4 regions of the Ectopseudomonas toyotomiensis genome follow, and region 4 is predicted to be linked to each of the others. Evidence: riboswitches for the same ligand, from Rfam matches in the RefSeq annotation. Region 4 holds a riboswitch; each other region holds the start of a gene.
The links. Region 4 has a riboswitch for cobalamin ahead of JWV26_RS06510 (TonB-dependent receptor domain-containing protein). Riboswitches for the same ligand answer to the same signal wherever they lie in the genome.
Positions count from the first base shown of each region.

Region 1: it holds a riboswitch for cobalamin, as region 4 does, so the genes downstream of both, cobG (precorrin-3B synthase) here and JWV26_RS06510 (TonB-dependent receptor domain-containing protein) in region 4, are expected to answer to the same signal.
Region 2: it holds a riboswitch for cobalamin, as region 4 does, so the genes downstream of both, JWV26_RS05870 (energy-coupling factor ABC transporter permease) here and JWV26_RS06510 (TonB-dependent receptor domain-containing protein) in region 4, are expected to answer to the same signal.
Region 3: it holds a riboswitch for cobalamin, as region 4 does, so the genes downstream of both, cobW (cobalamin biosynthesis protein CobW) here and JWV26_RS06510 (TonB-dependent receptor domain-containing protein) in region 4, are expected to answer to the same signal.

Region 1 covers NZ_CP070505.1:2,121,058-2,124,260, forward strand. The annotation lists gene cbiE (precorrin-6y C5,15-methyltransferase (decarboxylating) subunit CbiE) at 1-1,065, opposite strand, end outside; cobalamin riboswitch at 1,247-1,430, shown strand; gene cobG (precorrin-3B synthase) at 1,524-2,837, shown strand; gene JWV26_RS09775 (precorrin-8X methylmutase) at 2,830-3,203, shown strand, end outside.
Region 2 covers NZ_CP070505.1:1,282,582-1,285,784, forward strand. The annotation lists gene amn (AMP nucleosidase) at 1-480, opposite strand, end outside; gene JWV26_RS05865 (hypothetical protein) at 606-1,328, shown strand; gene JWV26_RS05870 (energy-coupling factor ABC transporter permease) at 1,338-2,018, opposite strand; cobalamin riboswitch at 2,072-2,273, opposite strand; gene JWV26_RS05875 (carbonic anhydrase) at 2,581-3,203, shown strand, end outside.
Region 3 covers NZ_CP070505.1:2,145,224-2,148,426, forward strand. The annotation lists gene cobN (cobaltochelatase subunit CobN) at 1-411, opposite strand, end outside; gene cobW (cobalamin biosynthesis protein CobW) at 539-1,588, opposite strand; cobalamin riboswitch at 1,684-1,879, opposite strand; gene JWV26_RS09875 (cobalamin biosynthesis protein) at 1,966-2,403, shown strand; gene cobM (precorrin-4 C(11)-methyltransferase) at 2,400-3,155, shown strand.
Region 4 covers NZ_CP070505.1:1,423,827-1,427,029, reverse strand. The annotation lists gene JWV26_RS06510 (TonB-dependent receptor domain-containing protein) at 101-1,966, opposite strand; cobalamin riboswitch at 2,054-2,259, opposite strand; gene JWV26_RS06505 (methyl-accepting chemotaxis protein) at 2,309-3,203, opposite strand, start outside.

The DNA of each region.
Region 1 (3,203 bases), 700 kb from region 4:
CTCGCTCTGCAGGGTAACGGCATTGGCCAGCAGGCGCCCACCCGGCTTGAGCGCAGCCCAGCAATCATCCAGCACACCGGGCACGGTGACGCCGCCGCCGATAAAGATCGCATCCGGTGCCGGCAATCCGACCAGCGCCTCGGGTGCATGCCCGGCGACCAGCTGCAGACCGGGTACACCGAGGGCATCTCGGTTGTGGCGGATATGATCCTGACGGCCCTCGTTGGCCTCGATGGCGATGGCGCGGCAGGCCGGGTGTGCTCGCATCCACTCGATGCCGATGGAGCCACAACCAGCGCCGACATCCCACAGCAGCTCGCCAGGCAGCGGCGCCAGCCGCGCCAGGGTCACTGCGCGCACGTCACGCTTGGTCAGTTGGCCGTCGTGGCGGTAGGCCTCGTCCGACAGGCCGCAGGTGGGCGGCAGCAGCGTTGTCCCGGCGTCCGCCAGGCACTCCACCGCCAGCAGGTTGAGGTCGGCGCCGCGCGGCAAGTCCCAGCTCGCGGCCAGGCCTTCGATGCGGCGCTCATCCGGCCCGCCAAGGTGTTCCAGCAGGGTCAGGCGACTGGCGCCGAAACCGCGTACGCACAGAGCTGCGGCGACCTGCGCGGGGGTGTCACCATCGGCGCTCAACACCAGCAGGCGCATGCCGGGAAACAGTTTGCCATTGAGCATGGCCAGCGGCCGCCCGACCAAGGAGACCACTTCCATCTCCTGCAGCGGCCAGCCCAGACGCGCCGCCGCCAGCGACACCGAGGATGGCGCCGGCAGTACCTGCAGTTCATCGGCCGGCAGCTGCCGCGCCAGGCTGGCGCCGACGCCGTAGAACATCGGGTCGCCACTGGCCAGCACACACACGGCCTCGCCACGCCGCGCCAGCAGCGGTTGCAAGTCGAAGGGGCTCGGCCAGGTTTCCCGCTTGCCGCTGATGCACGGCGGCAGCAGCGCCAGCTGGCGCGGCGCGCCGACAATAAGGGTGGCCGCCAGCAGAGCACGGCGCGCGGCCTTGCCCAGGCCGGGGTAGCCGTCTTCGCCGATGCCGACCAGGGTCAACCAGGGTTTCATCCAATGTCCTCGCACAGGCCCGACGGAGCGCCTGTCCGCGTTCCGGGCAAAGCGGGCATAATACAACCTTCGTCGGTGCCCCATGAGTCGATGCGACTCGGTAAAGGGCCTAAGGAAACTCTGAAATAGTCGTCATTCCCGCGCAGGCGGGAATCCAGAATCTCAGTAGTAACTGGGCTCCCGCCTTCGCGGGAGTGACGGTAAATGGCCATTTCAGAAATTCCCTAAGAGGGAACACGGTAAAGCCGTGGCTGCCCCCGCAACTGTAAACAGCGAGTCCAACGCAATCGGCCACTGGGTAACCGGGAAGGCGCGGCGGACGAAGACCTGTCAGCCAGGAGACCTGCCGACGAACGCTGGTCGCGAGTGCCAACATCGGGCGGGGTGTACCGATGCCATGGAGTCCCCTATGGGATTTCGCTGGTTCGGTCGCCGCGTCGTTATCCACAGGTGACCGCTTGCCCACATCCGTCCGTCCTTCCGCCTGCCCCGGCCTGCTACGCATCGTGCCTGCGCTGGATGGCGGCATCTGCCGGGTCAAACTGCCCGGCGGCGTGCTGCGCAGTGCCCAGGCGCGAGCGATTGCCGAAGCAGCGCGGCAGCATGCCAGCGGCGTGCTGGAGCTGACCAACCGCAGCAATCTGCAGATTCGTGGCGTACTGCCCGGCCAGGAAAGCACACTGGTCGACGCCCTGCTCGGCGCCGGCCTCGGCCCGCGCGTGGCCAGCGCCGACGACGTGCGCAACCTGCTGCTCAGCCCCGCTGCAGGCCTCGACCCGCAGGCGCGGATGGACGTGCGCCCTTTGGCCAGTCAGTTGCTCGACTTGCTGCAGGACACCCCGGCGCTGCACGCGCTGTCACCCAAGTTCGCCCTGCAACTGGACGGCGGCGAAGCCCTGGCCGTGCGCGAACACCCCCATGACCTGTGGCTGGCCGCCGAAGACGAACAGCACCTGCTGCTGGGCCTGGCCGGCTGCCCCGTAGACGCGCCGCTGGCGCGAGTCGAGGCGACCCAGGCAGTCGAGTTGGTGCGTCAGCTTCTACTGCTGTTCCTCGAACTGGCCACGCCCGAGCAGTCACGCATGCGCCAATTACTGGCAAAGAACCCGGCCAGCGAGCTGTTGCAACGCCTGCAGACGCGTCTGGATTTTCCCCTGCGGCCGGCACCGGCCAGTTGGCAGCCTGCCGCGACGATCAAACGCACACCGGCTGGGCTTTATCCACAGGCACAGAATGGCCTGCGAATGGTGGTAGCCGGCGCCCGACTCGGCCGCCTGCACGCCGAACAACTGCTGGCGTTGGCCGAGCTGAGCGAGCACCACGGCGATGGCGAGCTGCGCCTGACGCCTTGGCAAGGCGTGCTGCTGGGCAACGTGCCCGAGGCAAAGGCCGCTGAGCTGCTGACGGCGCTGAACGATCTGGGCCTGCTAATTCACGCCGACGAGCCGCTGCTTGGCCTGGTCGCCTGCACCGGCTCGGCAGCCTGCGCGCGCGGCCTGGCCGACAGCAAGCACCACGCCCTGCACCTGGCGGAGCTGCTGCGCGAAAGCGGCGTCCGCCCACAAGTGCATCTCAGCGCCTGCCCGCGCAGCTGCGCCAGCGCACGCGTGCAGCCCTACACCCTGCTGGCCAGTACGCCCGATCACTACCAGCTCTACCAACGCATGCCCGAGGCGCCCGGTTTCGGTCGTCTGCTGGCGCCAGCCATGACCATCGACGAGGCCGGCGCCTGGTTCGCCCGCCAACACCCCGCAGGAACACCCGATGCTTGATTACATCCGCGACGGCCAGGAAATCTACCGCCGCTCCTTCGCCACCATTCGCGCCGAGGCCAACCTCTATGGCATCCCCGCCGATATGGAAAAACTCGCCGTTCGGGTAATCCACGCCTGCGGCATGGTCGACGTGGTGGAAGACCTGCGCTTCTCCCCCGGTGCCGGCGCGGCCGGTCGTGCGGCGCTGCTGGCTGGCGCGCCGATTCTCTGCGATGCGCGCATGGTCGCCGAGGGCATCACCCGCCCGCGCCTACCGGCGAACAACGAGGTGATCTGCACCCTGCACGATTCCGGCGTACCGGAGTTGGCCCGCGAAGCCGGCAACACCCGCTCGGCGGTGGCTCTGGAGTACTGGCGCGAATA
Region 2 (3,203 bases), 140 kb from region 4:
GCCGTCGGTGGCGGCGGACAGATCGGTGCTGGGGAATACCCGCGCCAGCTCGGCGGCGGTCACGCCACTGCCGGCCAGCTCATCGCCGCCCTCGACCACGTAGGGATAGGGAATGTTCTGCTGGCTGCGGCCGACCTCGACGCGCAGGGTGAAGTCGTTCATCAGCGGGCGCAGTTGCTCCAGCAGGTATTTGCGGAAGGCCGCCGGCTGGGTCACGGTGATCGCGTAGGTGCCTGGCACCTGTACCTTGGCGTAGGCACGCACGGTGGTCGGCACCTCGCCCTGGCACAGGTAGGTCAGGCGCAATTCGGGGTAGCGGAAAAGGCAGTGCTCGCTGGCATCGGGACGGATGCGCTCCTTGAGGTAGCGTTTGAGCGCCTGGCTCAACGCACCGGTGGCTTCCTGGTGCAAGGCGGCGAGGCGGTCGACGGCCTCTTCGGGGGTGTAAGCAATGATGAAATCATCTGAGCAGGCTTTCACTGTGCATCTTCCTGACTGAACGTACGCGTCTATCTTGCCTGCATACGTTGACGAAAACATAGCGCGATCCCCCGCCTATCGCTGCCAACGGCTAGGCTTGGATCAATTCGTCGGAGGTCACCATCATGCCTCATGCAATCGTTCTGCTGTTGGCCATGGCCTCATGCTCAAGCGTTCAAGCCGGTGAACTCGATGGCCATTACCGGGCCACGCTCGACGGCCAGCCGAGCGAGCTGATCCTGCGCCAGAACGACGCCGTGGTGGAAGGCGAGTACGTAGAGGGCCAGCACCTGCGCCTGGTCGTCAAAGGTCGCTACGACGGCAAGTTGCTGCGCGCCGAGATCAGCGACCCGCAATCGGGCCTGCTGCTGGCGAACATGAACGCGACCTACGCCAACGCGATGCTCAACGCCAGTATCGCTGCGCGTAACCCAAGAAACGGGGAGATCTTGGAACGCCAGGCGCTGTTTCAGCGCGAGGCGGCGATTGCGACGCCACCTACGTCAGGCACTTTGGACCCGACACTGGTCGGCACCTGGGTACACGAGAAGATCATCAATAGCGGCGGTGCCAGCTTCGCCTCGTTCAACACTCTGATGACCCTGCAGTTGAATGCCGACGGCAGCGTCACCCAGTGGAGCCGCTCGGTCGGTGGCGGAGGCGACTGGAGCTACGACAGCCCAGGCGAGATGCAGTACAGCGGCCACTGGCGCAGCCAGGGCGGCATGCTGATGGTGCGCCTGGCTGGCGCCGCCGACTATCAACCCGCCGCCTACTACCGCTTCAGCGACCAGTACCTGGTCACAGAGAGCAATACCGGCAAGATGATCTGGCAACGCCGCCGCTGAGCGACCGGCTCAGGCCGGCTGATGCAGGCGCACGTTGAACAGCGGCCCCTGGCTGAAACGCGACAGCGCCTTGGCAGCGGCCAGCACCCCCAGGTCGATCAGCGGCTCGACCAGGATCACGCTCATGTAGGCCAGGCCGAAGCTGCCCACGGCCGCCAGGTTCTCGCTGGAGAAGCCATGACCGTAGAAAGCCCAGAACGCGACCCAGGCGACGATGCCGCCCTGATAAGCGGTCGAAAGCGCCAGCGCCTGCTTGTAGGAAAGATCGACGTAAGCCGTGCCCGGCGCGACGATGCGCTTGGCCAGCAGGTTGATACCCCACAGCGGGATCAACAGCGTGGTGACGTTCATGCCGTACTGCGGCAGGTCGAACTGAGCGAACAGCAGCCCCTGCAACAACAGGCCAGCGGCCAGACCAATGGCGGCAGCCCCGGCGCCGAATAGCAGCAGCAGGGTCGAGCCGAGGATCAGGTGCACCTCGGAAACGCCCACCGCATGATGCGGGAACACTTCGAAGAAGCAGAACACCAGGGCGGTGGTCAGCAGGCTGCGTAGCGCCAGGGCGGCGACACCGCCGTTGTTGCGGACGCTGCCCAGAGCGAGCTTGGCGGTCAGGCCGAAAGCGGTGACGGCCGTTGCGTAGCTGAGCAGGATTTTGGCGCCTTCGACGACACCAGGTTCGATATGCATGCGAGCTCCTTTGCCGCGCCCACCGCGCGACGATTCGGATAAGGGGGTAGGCGAAACGCCCGTTGTCGATGGCAGGTCTCCTGGCTCACGGCTTGGCACTTCGCCCGCCTTCCCGACCGAAGTCAGTGGCATGAGGGCGTCGTTCGCCGCTTACAGTTGCGGGGGCAGCCAGGGCATTGGCGAGATTCGCCGCACCCTGTTCCCTTTTCATCCACACGCGCCAAGGCGAGCGGAACCATCGGCGGCAACCTTACTCCGCAGCTCGGGCAAAAGACAGTACTCGCGCTCAAGGCACCGCCCACCTCCTCGGCAACGATCCGGGCCTGCCACCTAAGCGCGACAGGCAGCGCAACACTCCCGAAATGCTCTCATCTGCCAGGAGCCACTCCACCTGAACAGATACTGTCTTGAATACAGCCGGCGCCACCGAGAATGCGCAATGCATCACGCCCAACCCATGAAGATGTAACTTTTTATTACAAATCATGCGTAATCTTTCCGCACTCGCCCCCGACTGCTGGCCACGCGAGCTGTAGATCCATCATCCAGTAAGAGAGCGCATATGAAGAAGACCCTGATCGTTGCGTTGACTGCACTGTTCGCAACCGGCGCCATGGCGGCCGAACAGCAACCGCACTGGAGCTACAAAGGCAAGGAAGGCCCCGAACACTGGGCCGAGCTCGACCCGGGCTACGAAACCTGTGCACTCGGCCATGCGCAATCGCCGATCGACATCAGCCATGCGACGCGCGCATCGCTGCCTCGCCTCGCCTTCGACTACCAGGCCAGCCCGGCCGAAGTGGTGAATAACGGCCACACCGTCCAGGTGAATCTGACCAATGCTGGCGGCATCGAGATCGACGGCAAGCCTTATCGCCTGGTGCAGTTCCATTTCCATACACCCAGCGAGGAGCACATCGCCGGCAAGGGTTTCCCGATGGTGGCGCATTTCGTCCACCAGGCCGCCGATGGCCGCCTGGCGGTAGTGGCTGTGCTGTTCAAGGAAGGTGAGAAAAATCAGGCACTGGAGTCCGTGTTCGATGCCATGCCGCCCAAGGCAGGCGAAAAAGTCGAACTGGCAGGCAGCTTCGCCCCGCAAACCGTACTGCCGCAGCAACAGGGTTACTACGCCTTCGCCGGCTCGCTGACCACACCGCCATGCAGTGAGGACGTGCAATGGCGCGT
Region 3 (3,203 bases), 720 kb from region 4:
GAGGCGCTGGCTATCTTCTTCGCCGACGTTGCCGAGCGCATTCAGCTCCGGGTCGGGTTTATCGTCGCCCGGCACCATGATCACCGTGGCGCCGCGCGCGCCCAGCTCCACCAGGCGCTCGACGCCATAGCGCCAGTAGCTCACCCCGCCGTGCACCGAGATCAGGATGACCTTGGCGTGCTGCAACACCTGTTCGACGTAGTAGTCCACCGAGGCGTTGTTGCTCAGCTGCGCCGGGCTGGCCAGGCGCAGGCTGGGGTAGTCGTCCGGCAATTGCCGAGCGGCCTCGGCCAGCAGGGAAAGGTGCGAATCACCCGTGCACAGGATCACCAGCTCGGCAGGCGTCTGGCCAAGGTCGGCGATGCTGTCGGCCGGCAGTTGGGCGCCGGGCTGGGTGCGCAATAGGTGCATGTTCGTTCCGTGGGAGGGGCTTTAACCGCGACTGGTGGTAGCGCCGTAGGGTGGACTCAGTTATCCGGCGGACTGTTCGCTTCGCTCCTGAGTCCGCCCTACGATCGAGTACGCCCTACGCTCCGTATCAGGCCAGCGACGCTTTCAGCTCGGCCTCGATGGCCGCGCGGTCAAGCTGCTGGCCGATCACCACCAGCCGACTCAGGCGCGGCTCGTCGGCCTGCCAGGCGCGGTCGAAGTGGCGGTCGAAGCGCTGGCCCACGCCCTGCACCAGCAGGCGCATCGGTTTGCCAGGGATCGCCGCGAAGCCTTTCACGCGCAGGATGCCGTACTTGGCCACCGCCTCCTTCAGTGCGGCCAGCAAACGCGCCTCCTCGGCCTCCGGTAGTTCCACGTGGAACGAGTCGAATTCCTCGTGATCGTGGTCTTCGTCTTCATCGTCGTGATGAGTGCGGCGGCTGTCGATATGCAGCTCGGTTTCACTGTTCAGGCCGAGCAGCACGTCCAGCGGCAGCTCGCCGCCGTGCGCCTCGATCACCTTGACTGCCGGCGGTAGCTCTTCGGCCACCTCGGCGCGCACGGCAGCCAGCGCCTCGGCGTCGAGCAAATCGGCCTTGTTGAGGATCACTAGGTCGGCGCTGGCCAACTGGTCGGCGAACAGTTCATGCAGCGGCGATTCGTGGTCGAGGTTGGGGTCGAGCTTGCGCTGCTCGTCCACCTGATCGGGGAAGGCGGCGAAGGTGCCGGCGATCACCGCCGGGCTGTCGACGACGGTGATCACCGCGTCGACCGTACAAGCGTTGCGGATTTCCGGCCAGTTGAAGGCCTGCACCAAAGGCTTGGGCAAAGCCAGGCCACTGGTCTCGATGAGGATATGGTCGAGATCGCCGCGGCGCGCCACCAGCTCGCGCATCACCGGGAAGAACTCTTCCTGCACGGTGCAGCACAGGCAGCCGTTGGCCAGCTCGAAGACGCGGCCATTGGCTTCTTCCTCACTGCAGCCGATGGAGCACTGCTTGAGGATCTCGCCATCGATGCCCAGCTCGCCGAACTCGTTGACGATCACCGCGATACGGCGGCCGCCGGCATTGGCCAGCAGGTGGCGCAGCAGAGTGGTTTTGCCGGCACCGAGAAAACCGGTGACGATGGTGACAGGCAGTTTGGCGAGGGTTTTCATGGATGGCCCCGTGGCGTCGGTAAGTTCGGCGGACGGGTACGCGCAGGCGGACACGCAGGAGCGTGCTGGCCGCGTCGGATCACCCCGTCCGAGCATATGGCTGGTCATTCGAGGCAGGTCTCCTGGCTCACGGTCTGCGCGTTGCGCGTCCTTCACCTTCCCGCTGTTGAGCAGTGGCGTATCGAAGGGTTTAAAACCGTTTACAGTTGCGGGGGCAGCCAGGGCATCGACCCTGTTCCCTCTTAGCTCCCCGGCGGTTTGCCGGGAAGAACCTCGAAAGCGAGAAGGCTACGCAGGCCGCGGCGGCCGGTCAATCGCGGTTGACCGCTGGCAGGTGCCATGATGAGCTACATCACCCTCCGACACGAATACCGCTCATGACCGCCAGCCACCTCGATCACCCCGCTGCCCCCCCTAAGGTGGTTGCCGGCCTGGGTTGCCGGCGCGGTTGTGCACAGGACGAGCTGTTCACCCTGCTGACCCACAGCCTGGCCCAGCATGAGTTGACTGTGGATAACCTCGTTGGACTGGCCAGCATCGCCCACAAGCTCGACGAACCGGGGCTGCGTGAACTGGCCATGCACGTGAATCTGCAGCTGACATTCTTCACCCCAGAAGCGCTCACGCTCCACCAGCCAGAGAAAGCCGGCAGTCCCCTCATCCGATCCATAACCGGCAGCCCCGCTGTGACGGGACCCTGCGCCCTTGCCCTGGCCTCACGATTGGGCAAGGCAGCCCGCCTGCTGGGCGATAAAACCCGCACGGCCAACGCCACTTGCGCGTTGGCCACCTTCGATAGAGAACCCGCAGCATGACCGTCTACTTTATCGGCGCCGGCCCCGGCGACCCCGAGCTGATCACCGTCAAGGGCCAGCGCCTGATCTGTTCGTGCCCGGTGATCCTCTACGCCGGCTCGCTGGTACCCGGAGCGGTGCTACAAGGCCATAGCGCCGAGCAAGTGGTGAACACCGCCGAGCTGAACCTGGGCGAGATCATCGAGCTGTTGCGCCAGGCCCATGAGCGTGGCCTGGACGTAGCCCGGGTGCATTCCGGTGACCCTTCGCTGTATGGCGCCATCGGCGAGCAGATTCGCGAGTTGCGTGCCCTGGGCATTCCCTTCGAGATCATTCCCGGCGTCACTGCCACTGCCGCCTGCGCGGCGCTGCTGGAAAGCGAGCTGACGCTGCCGGGTATCGCCCAGACGGTGATCCTTACCCGCTATGGCACCACCTCGCCGATGCCCGAGGGTGAGCAGTTGCATGACCTGGCACGGCACCACGCAACCATGGCCATCCACCTCGGCGTACGCCATCTGCCGACCATAGTCGCAGAACTGCTGCCGCACTACGGAGCCGATTGCCCCATAGCGGTTATCCACCGAGCGAGCTGGCCGGATCAGGACTGGGTACTGGGCACCCTGGCAGATATCGAAGAGAAGGTGACCGCCAAGGACTTTCGCCGTACGGCATTGATCCTCGTTGGGCGGGTGCTCGATCCCGGTGCGTTTGTAGAGTCGGCGCTATATGACGCCACTCATAGCCATCTCTACCGCCTTGGTAACGATTGAGCCTGGCGAGAAACCGTACAGTTTGCTGAGGGCCCCGCCAAATAAGGC
Region 4 (3,203 bases):
GGTTACGTGGGGCGGCCATCCGAGCGCGCTGCCTGTATCTGCGTTTGCAAGATTGGTGTTCAGCTCCGCTAAACCACCCTACGCAGATTGCACATCAACTTTAGAGTTGCGGCGTCCAGGTGACGGCGAATAGTGCGGTGCGGCCGGCGCTGTTGTAGCCGAAACGGCCATTGGGTGTACTGTAGGTCGATTCTGCATAGTCCTTGTTCAGCAGGTTATCCAGCTTCAGGCTCAGCCCCAGTTCCTCATTGGCCTGCCAGGCGGCGCGCAGGCTCAGCAGGCCGTAGCCGCTCATTTCGATCTCGTTGTCGGCGTCGTCGTAGCGACCACTGATCGCACGCCAGCCTGCGCCCACCGACACATCGCCAAAGCGGCGGTCGACGTCCAGGCTCAAAGTGCGTTTGGCGCGGCGCTGCAGGGTATGGCCGCTGGCGCGGTCACGCGGGTCGATCAGGGCCAGCGCGAGATTGCCTTGCCAGCCGAACAACTCCTGCTGCACGGCGGCTTCGAAGCCATTGATCCGGGCTGTCTGGACGTTCTGTGGAATGAAGTTCTCGTCCAGGACGATGGCGTCCTCGATATCGGTTCGATACACGGAAGCCTGCAACGATCCTGTGTCGCTGTAGCGGCTACGCCATTGCAGCTCGTAGCTCTTGGAGCGTTCCGGGGCGAGGTCGGGATTGGCACTGGGGAAGCACATGCCACCAAAGCAGAAGTCCGGGTAGTAAAGGTCGTTGAAGGTCGGGGCGCGGAAGCCTTCGCTATACGACAGGATCAGGTCGTTGGCGTTGTTGAGGGGTAAGGTCAATGACGCGTTCCATGTGTTCTCGTTACCAAATTGCTGGTTGTCGTCGTGGCGCACCCCTAGCTCGGTCGAGAACGTTTCTCCGATATAACGATGCTGAACGAAGGCCGCGCGGTTCCAGCGTGAGTCCTCGACAAAGTCCGTCGTGCCCTGCGCTCGATCTTCATACCAGTCCAGACCTAGCAGCAGTTGGTGGTTTTCGTTGAGTGTCAGGGTGTTCAGCCAGTTGGCTGCGTCACGGTAGGTATTGAACTGGCTGACGGTACCGCCTGCCTGGTCGTTGCCGCTGTCGCGCTTGTCCTCGCTGTGTCCCAGTTCCAGGCGGCTGCTCCAGACTTCGGTAACACGAGCCTCGATAAAACCAGAGATGCTGCTGAGCAGAAAATCGGTGGTTGGCAGGGAGCCAGTGAAGGTGTCGTCATACTCCACCTGCCCGCGCTGATCGAGCGCAGTGAAGCCAACCTCCAGCGAGTCGTTGAAGCGGTGCGACAGATTCAGGCTTAACGAGCGGTTGCGGTAGGCGTCGTCGTCGCCATTGGCGCCGAAACCGTCGCGGGTGGCGTCGATGCCGGCAGTCTCGTCCAGAGCGGCACCCAGGTGAAAACGAGTGCGCTTGTCGCCGCCGGAGAGGCCGAGGCTGCGCTGGTAAGTGCTATCACTGCCAGCCGCCAGCCGTGCGTAAGGCTTGAGGCCCTGGCCATCGCCCTGGCGAGTGAAGATCTGAATCACCCCGCCAATGGCGTCTGAGCCGTATAGCGCCGAACGCGCTCCACGAACCACTTCGATACGCTCGATCTGCTCGGGGGCGAGAAACTCCAGGCTGCTGGTGCCGCTGGAGGCTGCCGCGATACGTTGCCCGTCGACCAGGACCAGGGTTTGTGCCGTGCTGGCGCCGCGCAGGAACACGCCCGTCTGGCTGCCTGCACCGCCAGTGCGGACGACGCTGAGGCCGGGCACACGCTCCAGTAGCTCGGTAACGCTGCTGACCTGCAGGCGCTCGATGTCGTCCCGTTTGAACACCGTGGTGGCGGCGGTAGCCTGCGCTTGCGGTTCGGCCAGGCGCCCGGAGGTGACGACCAGTGGCTCGGCCACGTAGGGTTCGGCGGCCAGCGAAAGACCTGGCATGACGGCGATGGCCAGAGCCAGACGAGACAGTTTCATTATTTTTCCTCAACAGTCGGCAGACGTTCGAGGAGGGCAGGCGCAAGCGCGGGCAGGACGGCGCTTGACCGTGTCGCCCTCCGCAACACCAGTCGCACCGCCTTGGCCGGTCTCCGGGCTCTCGACCCGCGTCCACCTTCCCAGGCTTGGCCCAGTGGCTGTTGGACGTGGCGCAAGCTTTGGGCTTGCTGTCGATTACCGTTGCGGGGGCAGCGTCGGGTTTGCTCAACAAAAGCGCACCGACTTCCCGTTTAACACTGCTTGCGCAGCGCACCCTGGCGGAACATGAATGGCGCGCACCTTAGTGCGCGCGAGTATGAATGACAAGCAAGCGCCGCTCATTCAGCGATGAGTGGCGCTCATGCTCAGATCGCTCTTCATCCTAGGCGGCGCTTGCCAGCCGTGCTGGATCGTCGTGTGCTGATCAGTCTGGGGCTCCTGATGGCTGAGGCGGTTCGCCGTCTTGTGCAGATCGAGCACCAGTTGCGCCAGGACTTGTGCAGCTTGCAGGGTTTCATCTGCGCTCTGGCTACTGCGTTCGGCGGCGCCGGTAATGGCCTGGGCCTGATCGTTGACTGCATGCACCTGCGCCAGTTGAGATTGCATGCCCTGACTCAACTGGCCAAGGCGGCTCTGCATCGCTTCCACTTCGTGCTGGATGCGCGCCAGGGCTGCGGTGGCTTCATCGGAACGCGTCACGCTGCGCTGGGCCGCTTCCTGGCAACTGCGCATGCTGCTCATGCTGTCCAGGGTCTGCTGGCGCACGCTGGCCAGGGTGGTGGTGATCTCTTCGGTCGCTTGCGCCGTGCGCTGCGCCAGATTACGCACTTCATCTGCCACCACCGCGAAGCCGCGGCCGCTGTCGCCGGCACGAGCGGCTTCGATCGCAGCGTTCAGGGCCAGCAGGTTGGTTTGCTCGGCGATGGCGTGGATCGACTCGCTGATGTGCTGGATCTCTTCGGTCTGTCGATTCAGGGCCTGCAGGGATTGGCTGGACTGTTCGATGCGCTCGGCCAGCTGGCTGACTTCCTCGGCATTCTGGTTAACCGCAGCGCTGCCCTGGCGCGTCATGTCCAGGGCCTGTTGCGAGGCGCGTTCGCTGTCGAGGATGTGCGCTGTGGCCTGGCCGATGCTGTGGTTGACCTCGACCATCGCGCGGGCAGTGGAGGTCGCCGCGTTCTGTCCCTGGGTGGCACACTGGCTGGCGTTGATGGCGGTGCGCGTCAGTCCTGTGGAG